Regions from separate parts of the Streptomyces sp. NPDC058092 genome, predicted to be linked through region 2. Evidence: predicted binding sites of a transcription regulator. Region 2 holds the regulator's gene; each other region holds the start of a gene.
The links. Region 2 encodes HrcA, which represses chaperone genes, less so after heat shock. Its sites were predicted from a motif close to TTNGCACTCNGNNNNNCNGAGTGCNAA; they were not measured.
Positions count from the first base shown of each region.

Region 1: ACFVV1_RS07135 (FmdB family zinc ribbon protein) is a predicted target of HrcA. The motif match lies at 1,381-1,407, and genes of this name have one in related genera.
Region 3: groL (chaperonin GroEL) is a predicted target of HrcA. The motif match lies at 1,548-1,574, and genes of this name have one in related genera.

Region 1 is NZ_JBHVSY010000003.1:220,950-224,222, forward strand. It holds gene ACFVV1_RS07130 (MFS transporter) at 1-1,132, shown strand, start outside; gene ACFVV1_RS07135 (FmdB family zinc ribbon protein) at 1,419-1,763, shown strand; gene ACFVV1_RS07140 (S-methyl-5'-thioadenosine phosphorylase) at 1,845-2,678, shown strand; gene ACFVV1_RS07145 (hypothetical protein) at 2,956-3,273, shown strand, end outside.
Region 2 is NZ_JBHVSY010000011.1:68,196-71,468, reverse strand. It holds gene ACFVV1_RS19765 (DUF3097 domain-containing protein) at 1-176, opposite strand, end outside; gene ACFVV1_RS19760 (MBL fold metallo-hydrolase) at 202-924, opposite strand; gene hrcA (heat-inducible transcriptional repressor HrcA) at 1,119-2,135, shown strand; gene dnaJ (molecular chaperone DnaJ) at 2,136-3,272, shown strand.
Region 3 is NZ_JBHVSY010000012.1:58,300-61,572, forward strand. It holds gene groL (chaperonin GroEL) at 1-1,385, opposite strand, end outside; gene ACFVV1_RS20930 (cold-shock protein) at 1,739-1,945, opposite strand; gene ACFVV1_RS20935 (MoaD/ThiS family protein) at 2,378-2,656, opposite strand; gene thrC (threonine synthase) at 2,687-3,273, opposite strand, start outside.

The DNA.
Region 1 (3,273 bases), on a different contig from region 2:
CGGCAGCGCGGGCTCCGTCGCCGCCGTGACCGGTGTCTCCATGGCCCTGTTCGCGCCGCAGACCGGCAAGCTCGCCGACCGTTTCGGCCAGCGCGCCGTGCTGCTGCCCGGTGTCGTGGTGCACGCGGCATCGGTGTCGGCACTGACGGCGCTCGCGCTGGCGGACGCGCCCCTGTGGGCCCTGTTCGCGGCGGCCGTGCCGACCGGTGCGTCGATTCCGCAGATCGGGCCGATGGTCCGGGCCCGCTGGGCGGCCCTGCTGGGCGCGGCACCGGGCCGCGAGGCTTCACCGTTGCTGTCCACCGCAGCCGCGTTCGAATCCGTGACGGACGAGTTCACCTTCGTCATCGGCCCGGTGCTCGCCACCGCGTTGTGTACGGGGGTGCACCCGGCGGCAGGCCTGATCACGGAGGCCGGGCTGACCCTGGTCGGCGGACTGCTCTTCGCCGCCCAGCACCGCACCCAGCCCGCGGTGCGCAATACCGCGCCCGGCACCTCCCGGCGGCATGCGTCCGCGCTGTCCGTACCGGGTGTCCGGGTGCTCGCGGTGGCCTTCCTGGGGATCGGCGCGGTCTTCGGCGGCATGCAGGTCTCGCTGACCGCCTTCGCCGAGGAGATCGGCCGGCCGGGGGCGAACGGCCTGCTGTACGGGATCTTCGCGGCCGGCAACATGCTGGCCGGGATCGCCTGCGGCGCCATTGCCTGGAAGATCGGGCCGCGGCGGCGGCTGATCGTCGGGTACGCGGCGCTGACCCTGACCGCGTCCGGACTGTGGGCGGTGCACTCCGTGCCTCTGCTGGCCGGGCTCGGACTGCTGGTCGGGCTGTCCATCGCCCCGGCCCTGATCAGCGGCTACACGCTGGTGGAGGCGCTGGTTCCGGAGTCCGCCCGGACCGAGGCGTTCACCTGGCTGACGGGCTCGGTCGCCCTCGGCCAGGCGGCCGCGGTGACGGTCGCCGGACGGCTCGCGGACGCACACGGCGCGAGCACCGGATTCGTCGTGCCGCTGGTCGGGACCGTACTCGCGCTGGTCATCCTGGTCGCGCTGCGTTCGAGGCTGGCCCCTGTCCGCGCCACCGTCACAGCCGCGCGTGGCGCGGTTCGCCGCGATGCTGTCACGGCCGGAGAGTGACGATTCCTGCACTCGAATCACTGGAACCACTGGAACCGCGGGTACCAGGTGCAGCTGGAACCGCGGGTACCACTGGAATCAGCGGAATACGTCAGTGTGACTCCTGCGGACTTCTGCGCCGCATGATGTGGCAGCCTTCTCATCCAGGCCGACGGCCCTCATGACGGCCGAGCCCTGACCGCTGCCCACCGGGCAGGTGACAGACGTTACTGCAAACAGCGGCCCGCAGCAGTTACCATTGACGACTGTTAGCACTCATCGAGTGAGAGTGCCAGGAGGAAGACAAGTGCCGACCTATCAGTACCAGTGCACCGAATGCGGCGAGGGCCTCGAGGCGGTGCAGAAGTTCACCGATGATGCCCTGACCGTTTGCCCGAGCTGCGAAGGACGCCTGAAGAAGGTGTTCTCGGCGGTCGGCATTGTCTTCAAGGGTTCCGGTTTCTACCGGAACGACAGCCGTGGCTCCTCGTCGAGCACCACGCCGACGTCGTCCTCGGCGAAGGCGGCCGGTTCCGATTCGTCGTCGTCGACGGGGTCGGACACGAAGTCGTCCGCCTCCTCCTCGGCTGCCGCGTCTTCGACGTCCTCTTCGTCCTCTTCGTCATCGACGAGTGGTACGTCGGCCGCCTGACCCGCACCGCACTTCCCCGAGGACCCCGCCGAACCGTCCGGCGGGGTCGTCGGCGTTTTTCCGCGTCGCTACTGTGATCGCATGGCGAACGCAGAGATCGGTGTCATCGGTGGCTCGGGCTTGTACTCCTTCCTGGAGGACGTCACGGAGGTGCGTGTGGACACCCCGTACGGAAAGCCGAGCGACTCCCTCTTCCTCGGCGAGGCCGGCGGCCGCCGGGTCGCTTTCCTTCCCCGCCACGGACGCGGCCACCATCTACCGCCGCACCGCATCAACTACCGGGCCAACATGTGGGCGCTGCGTTCCGTCGGCGTACGACAGGTGCTGGGCCCGTGCGCGGTGGGCGGACTGCGTCCGGAGTACGGACCGGGTACGCTGCTCGTACCCGACCAGATGGTGGACCGCACCAAGGCTCGTACGCAGACGTACTACGACGGGGAGATCCGGGCCGATGGCGCGGAGTCGAATGTCCTGCATCTGGGCTTCGCCGATCCGTACTGCCCCGAAGGGCGCAGGGCGGCGCTGGCGGCGGCTCGCGCGAAGCGCTGGGAGCCGGTGGACGGCGGGACGCTGGTGGTCGTCGAGGGGCCGCGCTTCTCGACCCGGGCGGAGTCGCGCTGGCATGCGGCGATGGGCTGGTCGGTGGTCGGGATGACGGGGCACCCGGAGGCGATCCTCGCTCGTGAACTGGGCCTCTGCTACACGACGATGACGCTGGTGACGGACCTGGACGCGGGGGCGGAGGCCGGGGAGGGCGTCTCGCACGGGGATGTGCTGAAGGTGTTCGCGGCCAATGTGGACCGGCTGCGCGCAGTGCTCTTCGACGTGGTGGCCACGCTGCCCGCGGCGGCGGACCGCGACTGCCCGTGCTCGCGTGCACTGGACGGGCTGGAGACGGGGATCAAGCTTCCTTAGCCGGGGCAGCCGGTGGAGGCAGCCGGTGGAGGCAGCCGGTGGAGGCAGCCGGGTGACGAGGTTATCCACAACCCTGGGGCTGTCCACAGGCTTCGGCGGGAATCTCGCGGACGGTGGATCGTGAGGGGTGTTCGTCCGAAACTCCTCATGCCAGGTGGTGTTGACCATGTTCCCGTCGTCGCAGTCGTCCCCGTCATCCCCGTCGTCCCTGCCATTCCCGTCACTCCCCTCTTCCGAGTCGTCCCCGTGTGCGCGCTCCGGGCGTTCCGCTCCGACGATGGCTCCAGGGCCTCCGGCATCGGCTCCCCCGCCCTGTGGTGTGCCCGCGTTCGAACCATTGCGGGTGCGCGGAGGCGGTGGGCACCGGCTGCGGCGGGCACTGTGGCGGCAACGCCACACCATGGCCGCCGGACTGGCCCTGACGGCTGCCGCGCTGGCCGCGACGGGGCTGGGCGGGAGCGTCGGGAGCGGCGTGGGCGGCGATTCCGGGCATGGTGCGGGTGCAGAGGCAGGGGGTGCGGCCGGGGCGGCGCCGGAGCGGGCGCGGGGGACGGCTCCGTTGGTGTCCGCACCGGTCCGGATCGCGGATGCGGGG
Region 2 (3,273 bases):
CCGAAACGGTCCTCCAGGGTCACCGTCGGTCCCTGGGCCGTCTTCTCGCAGCGGATCACCGCACCGCAGAATCCGGTGGAGACCTCCTCCACGACCAGATCGGGATCGGCGGGGACCTCGGGAACGGGGGCGGACCTCTTCCATGGTGGGGTCAGGTCCGGCTGGTAGCTGCGCATCGGAAGACGATAGGACGGAAACCGGTCACGACACGCCGAAGAGGGTGGCCAGCCGGTCACGCTGCCCCCTGACGAACGCCGCGTCCACCACCGCCCCGTGCCCCGGCACGTACACCGCGTCCTCGCCCCCGAGTTCCAGCAGCCGGTCCAGCGCGGCCGGCCAGCGCGACGGGACCGCGTCCCGGCCCGCCTGCGGTTCGCCGGACTCCTCGACCAGGTCCCCGCAGAGCACCACCGCGGGGGAACCGGGCACGAGCGCGGCCAGGTCGTGACCGCTGTGGGCGGGGCCCACGTTCGCCAGCAGCACCTGGCGGCCGCCCCCCAGATCGAGCGTCCACTCACCGCACACCTCGTGGTGCGGCGCCACCACGACACCGGTGGCCTCCGCCGCGTCGTGCTCGGACACCCCGTGGCGTACCGCGGAGGCGTACAGGGCGTCCGCCCCGGCCTTCAGCAGGCCCGCCATGCCGACCGCCCCGTACACCTGGGCGCCGGAGAACGCCGCGGTGCCCAGCACATGGTCGAAGTGCGGGTGGCTGAGTGCGATATGCGTCACCTTGCGGCCGAGCAGGGCCTGTGCCTGAGCCCGTACTTCGGCGCCTTCGCGAAGTGTCGATCCGGTGTCGTAGAGCAGAACTCCCTCCGCTCCGGCCACCAGTGCGACGGTCGCATCCCATCCGGGCAGGCGCCGTCGCCCCATTCCGTGACCGAGTCGCTCCCAGCCGAACTCTTCCCAAGAGGCATCCATACCGCGACGCTATCGGCAACGACCTGCGCGGTCCCGAGGTAGCGTGGCCGGTCGCCCTTGCTAGGCCCCCACTCGGCCGCCGTACACTGGCGGGGGGATTGCTGGCACTCGCGACGACAGAGTGCCAGGCGGATTCCTGGGAATGAACCAGGTACGGCCCGAGAACCACCGAGGAACAGCTGGAGGTGTGCGCGATGCTCAGCGAACGCAGACTCGAAGTGCTGCGCGCCATCGTCCAGGACTATGTCGGCACCGAGGAGCCCGTGGGTTCCAAGGCGCTCACCGAGCGGCACAAGCTGGGGGTCTCCCCGGCCACCGTGCGCAACGACATGGCGGTGCTGGAGGACGAGGGCTTCATCGCCCAGCCCCACACCAGTGCGGGACGCATCCCGACGGACAAGGGCTACCGGCTCTTCGTCGACAAGCTCGCGGGCGTCAAGCCCCTCTCGTCGCCGGAACGCCGTGCCATTCACAACTTCCTCGACGGCGCGGTCGACCTCGACGACGTCGTGGGCCGTACCGTACGGCTGCTCGCGCAGCTGACCCGGCAGGTCGCCATCGTGCAGTACCCCTCGCTGACCCGGTCCACGGTGCGGCATGTGGAGCTGCTGTCGCTGGCGTCCGCCCGGCTGATGCTCGTGCTGATCACGGACACCGGCCGGGTCGAACAGCGCATGATCGACTGCCCCGCCCCGTTCGGTGAGACGTCTCTCGCCGATCTGCGGGCCCGGCTCAACAGCCGGGTCGTCGGGCGCCGCTTCGCGGATGTCCCGCAGCTGGTGCAGGATCTGCCGGACTCATTCGAGGGCGAGGACCGGGGAACGGTCTCCACCGTGCTCTCCACCCTGCTCGAAACCCTCGTCGAGGAGACGGAGGAGCGGCTGATGATCGGCGGCACCTCCAACCTCACCCGCTTCGGGCACGACTTCCCTGTGATGATCCGGCCGGTGCTGGAGGCACTGGAGGAGCAGGTCGTGCTGCTGAAGCTGCTCGGCGAGGCCAAGGACTCAGGCATGACCGTACGAATCGGGCACGAGAACGCCCACGAGGGGCTCAACTCCACGTCCGTCGTCGCGGTCGGCTACGGTTCGGGCGACGAGGCAGTCGCCAAACTCGGCGTGGTCGGACCGACCCGCATGGACTACCCCGGAACGATGGGAGCGGTACGCGCAGTGGCACGTTACGTCGGACAGATCCTGGCGGAGTCGTAAGTGGCCACGGACTACTACGCCGTACTCGGCGTGCGCCGCGACGCATCTCAGGACGAGATCAAGAAGGCATTCCGGCGGCTCGCTCGCGAGCTGCATCCGGATGTGAACCCCGATCCGAAGACCCAGGAGCGGTTCAAGGAGATCAACGCCGCCTACGAGGTGTTGTCGGACGCGCAGAAGAAGCAGGTCTACGACCTCGGCGGCGATCCGCTGTCCGCCTCCGGCGGCGGTGGCGCGGGCGGATTCGGACAGGGTGGCTTCGGCAACTTCTCCGACATCATGGACGCGTTCTTCGGTACGTCGTCGCAGCGCGGGCCCCGTTCGCGCACCCGGCGCGGCCAGGACGCGATGATCCGGCTGGAGATCGATCTCGCCGAGGCCGCGTTCGGCACCACGAAGGACATCCAGGTCGACACGGCGGTCGTCTGTACGACCTGCAACGGTGAGGGCGCCGCACCCGGCACCTCCGCCCAGACCTGTGACATGTGCCGCGGCCGCGGTGAGGTCTCCCAGGTCACCCGGTCCTTCCTCGGCCAGGTCATGACCTCGCGGCCCTGCCCGCAGTGCCAGGGCTTCGGTACGGTCGTGCCGACCCCGTGCCCGGAGTGCGCCGGCGACGGCCGCATCCGGTCGAGGCGCACGCTCACCGTGAAGATCCCCGCCGGTGTCGACAACGGCACCCGCATCCAGCTCGCGGGCGAGGGCGAGGTCGGCCCCGGCGGCGGCCCGGCCGGCGACCTGTACGTGGAGATCCACGAGCTGCCGCACTCGGTGTTCCAGCGCCGCGGCGACGATCTGCACTGCACGGTCACCATCCCCATGACGGCGGGCGCGCTCGGCACCAAGGTGCCGCTGGAGACGCTCGACGGCCTGGAGGAGGTCGACATCCGGCCCGGCACGCAGTCGGGCCAGTCGGTCCCGCTGCACGGCCGCGGCATCACGCATCTGCGGGGCGGCGGGCGCGGCGATCTGATCGTGCATGTCGAGGTCATGACCCCGACGAAGCTGGACCCGGACCAGGAGCGACTGCTGCGGGACTTCGCGAAGCTGCGCGGCGAGGAGCGGCCCACCGGCCAGTTCCAGCCCGGGCAGCAGGGGCTGTTCTCCCGTCTGAAGGACGCCTTCAACGGCCGTTGAC
Region 3 (3,273 bases), on a different contig from region 2:
ACGACGCCGCCCTCGAGACCACCGTTGACGGCGATCTGCTTCAGCGGGGCCTCCAGCGCCAGCTTGACGGCGTTGGCGCCGGTCGCCTCGTCACCCGAGAGCTCCAGCTTCTCGAAGACGGCCGAGGCCTGGAGCAGAGCCACGCCACCACCGGCGACGATGCCCTCCTCGACGGCGGCCTTGGCGTTGCGCACCGCGTCCTCGATGCGGTGCTTGCGCTCCTTGAGCTCGACCTCGGTCGCGGCACCGGCCTTGATGACGGCCACGCCGCCGGCCAGCTTCGCGAGGCGCTCCTGGAGCTTCTCGCGGTCGTAGTCCGAGTCGGAGTTCTCGATCTCGGCACGGATCTGGTTGACGCGACCCTGGACCTGGTCGCTGTCACCGGCGCCGTCGACGATCGTCGTCTCGTCCTTGGTGATGACGACCTTGCGGGCGCGGCCGAGCAGGTCGAGACCGGCGTTCTCCAGCTTGAGGCCGACCTCCTCGGAGATGACGGTGCCACCGGTGAGGATGGCGATGTCGCCGAGCATGGCCTTGCGGCGGTCACCGAAGCCCGGGGCCTTGACGGCGACGGACTTGAAGGTGCCACGGATCTTGTTGACGACCAGGGTCGACAGGGCCTCGCCCTCGACGTCCTCGGCGATGATCAGCAGCGGCTTGCCGGACTGCATGACCTTCTCCAGCAGCGGAAGGAGGTCCTTCACGTTGCTGACCTTGGAGTTCACGATCAGGATGTACGGGTCGTCGAGCGACGACTCCATGCGCTCCATGTCCGTGGCGAAGTACGCCGAGATGTAGCCCTTGTCGAAGCGCATACCCTCGGTGAGCTCCAGCTCCAGACCGAAGGTCTGGGACTCCTCGACGGTGATGACGCCTTCCTTGCCGACCTTGTCCATGGCCTCGGCGATGAGCTCGCCGATCTGGGTGTCGGCGGCGGAGATGGAGGCGGTCGAAGCGATCTGCTCCTTGGTCTCCACGTCCTTGGCCTGCTCCAGGAGGGCGGCGGAGACGGCCTCGACGGCCTTCTCGATGCCCCGCTTGAGGGCCATCGGGTTGGCACCCGCGGCGACGTTGCGCAGGCCCTCGCGGACGAGAGCCTGGGCGAGAACGGTGGCGGTGGTCGTACCGTCGCCGGCGACGTCGTCCGTCTTCTTGGCGACCTCCTTGACCAGCTCCGCACCGATCTTCTCGTACGGGTCCTCCAGCTCGATCTCCTTGGCGATGGAAACACCATCGTTGGTGATCGTGGGGGCGCCCCACTTCTTCTCAAGGACGACGTTGCGGCCCTTGGGGCCAAGGGTGACCTTGACGGCGTCGGCGAGCTGGTTCATGCCGCGCTCGAGACCGCGCCGGGCCTCCTCGTCGAACGCGATGATCTTGGCCATGTGAAGTGGTCCTCCCGGACAGGGGTGGATTGCTCCGGACCGAGTGGCGCCCGCGACGGACGGCCTGCCTGACCGGTGGTTCCTTGCCCCACCGGACCTGCGGGCCTCACCGGCCCGGTCCAAGTTCTGTCACTCTCACCTGGAGAGTGCTAACGCCAATGATTAGCACTCGACCCCGGAGAGTGCAAGCGTCCGCCTCGGGATGTGGACAACGAAGGCCACCCTCGGACGGCCCCGAACACACGGTCGCGCGGGCGCACGGACGCACGGACACGCAGACGCACGGAAGGCCCGTACCTCTGGGGTACGGGCCCTCCGTGCGTGAGTAGTGTCGTTGGCCGACCGCGTCGAGCTCAGCCGACGGCGAGCTTGACCATGTCCGCCTGCGGCCCCTTCTGGCCCTGCGAGATCTCGAATTCAACTCGCTGACCCTCTTCGAGGGTGCGGTACCCGTCCATCTGGATCGCGCTGTAGTGGACGAAAACATCCGCACCACCGTCGACCGCGATGAAGCCGTACCCCTTCTCCGCGTTGAACCACTTGACGGTGCCCTGAGCCATGCCTAACTCCCCTATTACTGGCCCTTGCACAGGACCGCACTTCGCGGACCCGGGTCAGAACTCACCCTCCGACAGGAGAGGGTGCGTGCGCCGGAACGCGTCGACCGCGGCCGAATGTATCTGCCCAACTGCCCTCTGCAACAGGTCAATCGGACGAGAATTCTGGGCAGCACCGAACGCCCGAATATGAGGAATTCGTGGGATTCCAGGGCAAGTCGGGCCGGGCAAAGGCGACTTATGGCGCAAGGAGATCGAGTACTTTGGCTGCTTCTTGTCGTGACCGGGCGCATTCTCATATGCGGGCGGCACGGGCAGCTGGGGGGACTTCCCACACTGTACCGCGCTCAACCATGCAGAATTGCCCCCTCCGCTTCTCGCAGAGAGGGCAATTCCGATAACGCGGTGAAGCCGGCCCGGGATCCGGACGGGGGGTCAGCAGCCGCCCGCGACCGCCGGGATGATCGAGATGCCGGCGTCGTCCGGCGTGGCCGTCTCCAGGCCGCCCTCGAAACGCACGTCGTCGTCGTTGACGTACACGTTCACGAAGCGGCGCAGCTTGCCCTGGTCGTCCAGGACGCGGGCGGCGATGCCCGGGTGGTTCTGCTCCAGGGACTCGATGACCTGGGAGAGGGTCGAGCCCTCGGCCGGGACCTCGGCCTGGCCGCCCGTGTAGGTGCGGAGGATGGTGGGGATACGGACCTTGACGCTCATGGTGGGTGCCCTTCCTGCAGTCTCGGGTGGTCAGCTGGTGGCGAGTCCGGCGGCGCGGAACGCGTCCAGGCTCGGGCGGATCGTGGCGGTCGCCTGCGAGGTGGCGGCCACCGCGTCCAGGGTCTTGAGGCCGTCACCCGTGTTGAGGACGACGGTGGTCAGCGCCGGGTCGATCAGACCGGCCTCGATCAGCTTCTTCGTGACGCCGACCGTCACGCCGCCCGCCGTCTCCGCGAAGATGCCCTCGGTGCGGGCGAGGAGCTTGATCGCGTCGACGACCTGCTCGTCGTTGACGTCCTCCACCGCGCCGCCGGTGCGGCGGGCGATGTCCAGGACGTACGGGCCGTCGGCCGGGTTGCCGATCGCCAGCGACTTGGCGATGGTGTTCGGCTTCTGGGGCCGTACGACGTCGTGACCGGCCTTGAAGGCGGTGGAGACCGGGGAGCAGCCCTCGGCCTGGGCGCCGAAGATCTTGTACGGCCTGTCCTCGACCAGGCCCAGCTTGATCAGCTCCTGGAGACCCTTGTCGATCTTCGTGAGCTGCGAGCCGGACGCGATCGGGATGACGATCTGGTCGGGCAGCCGCCAGCCGAGCTGCTCGCAGATCTCGTACGCCA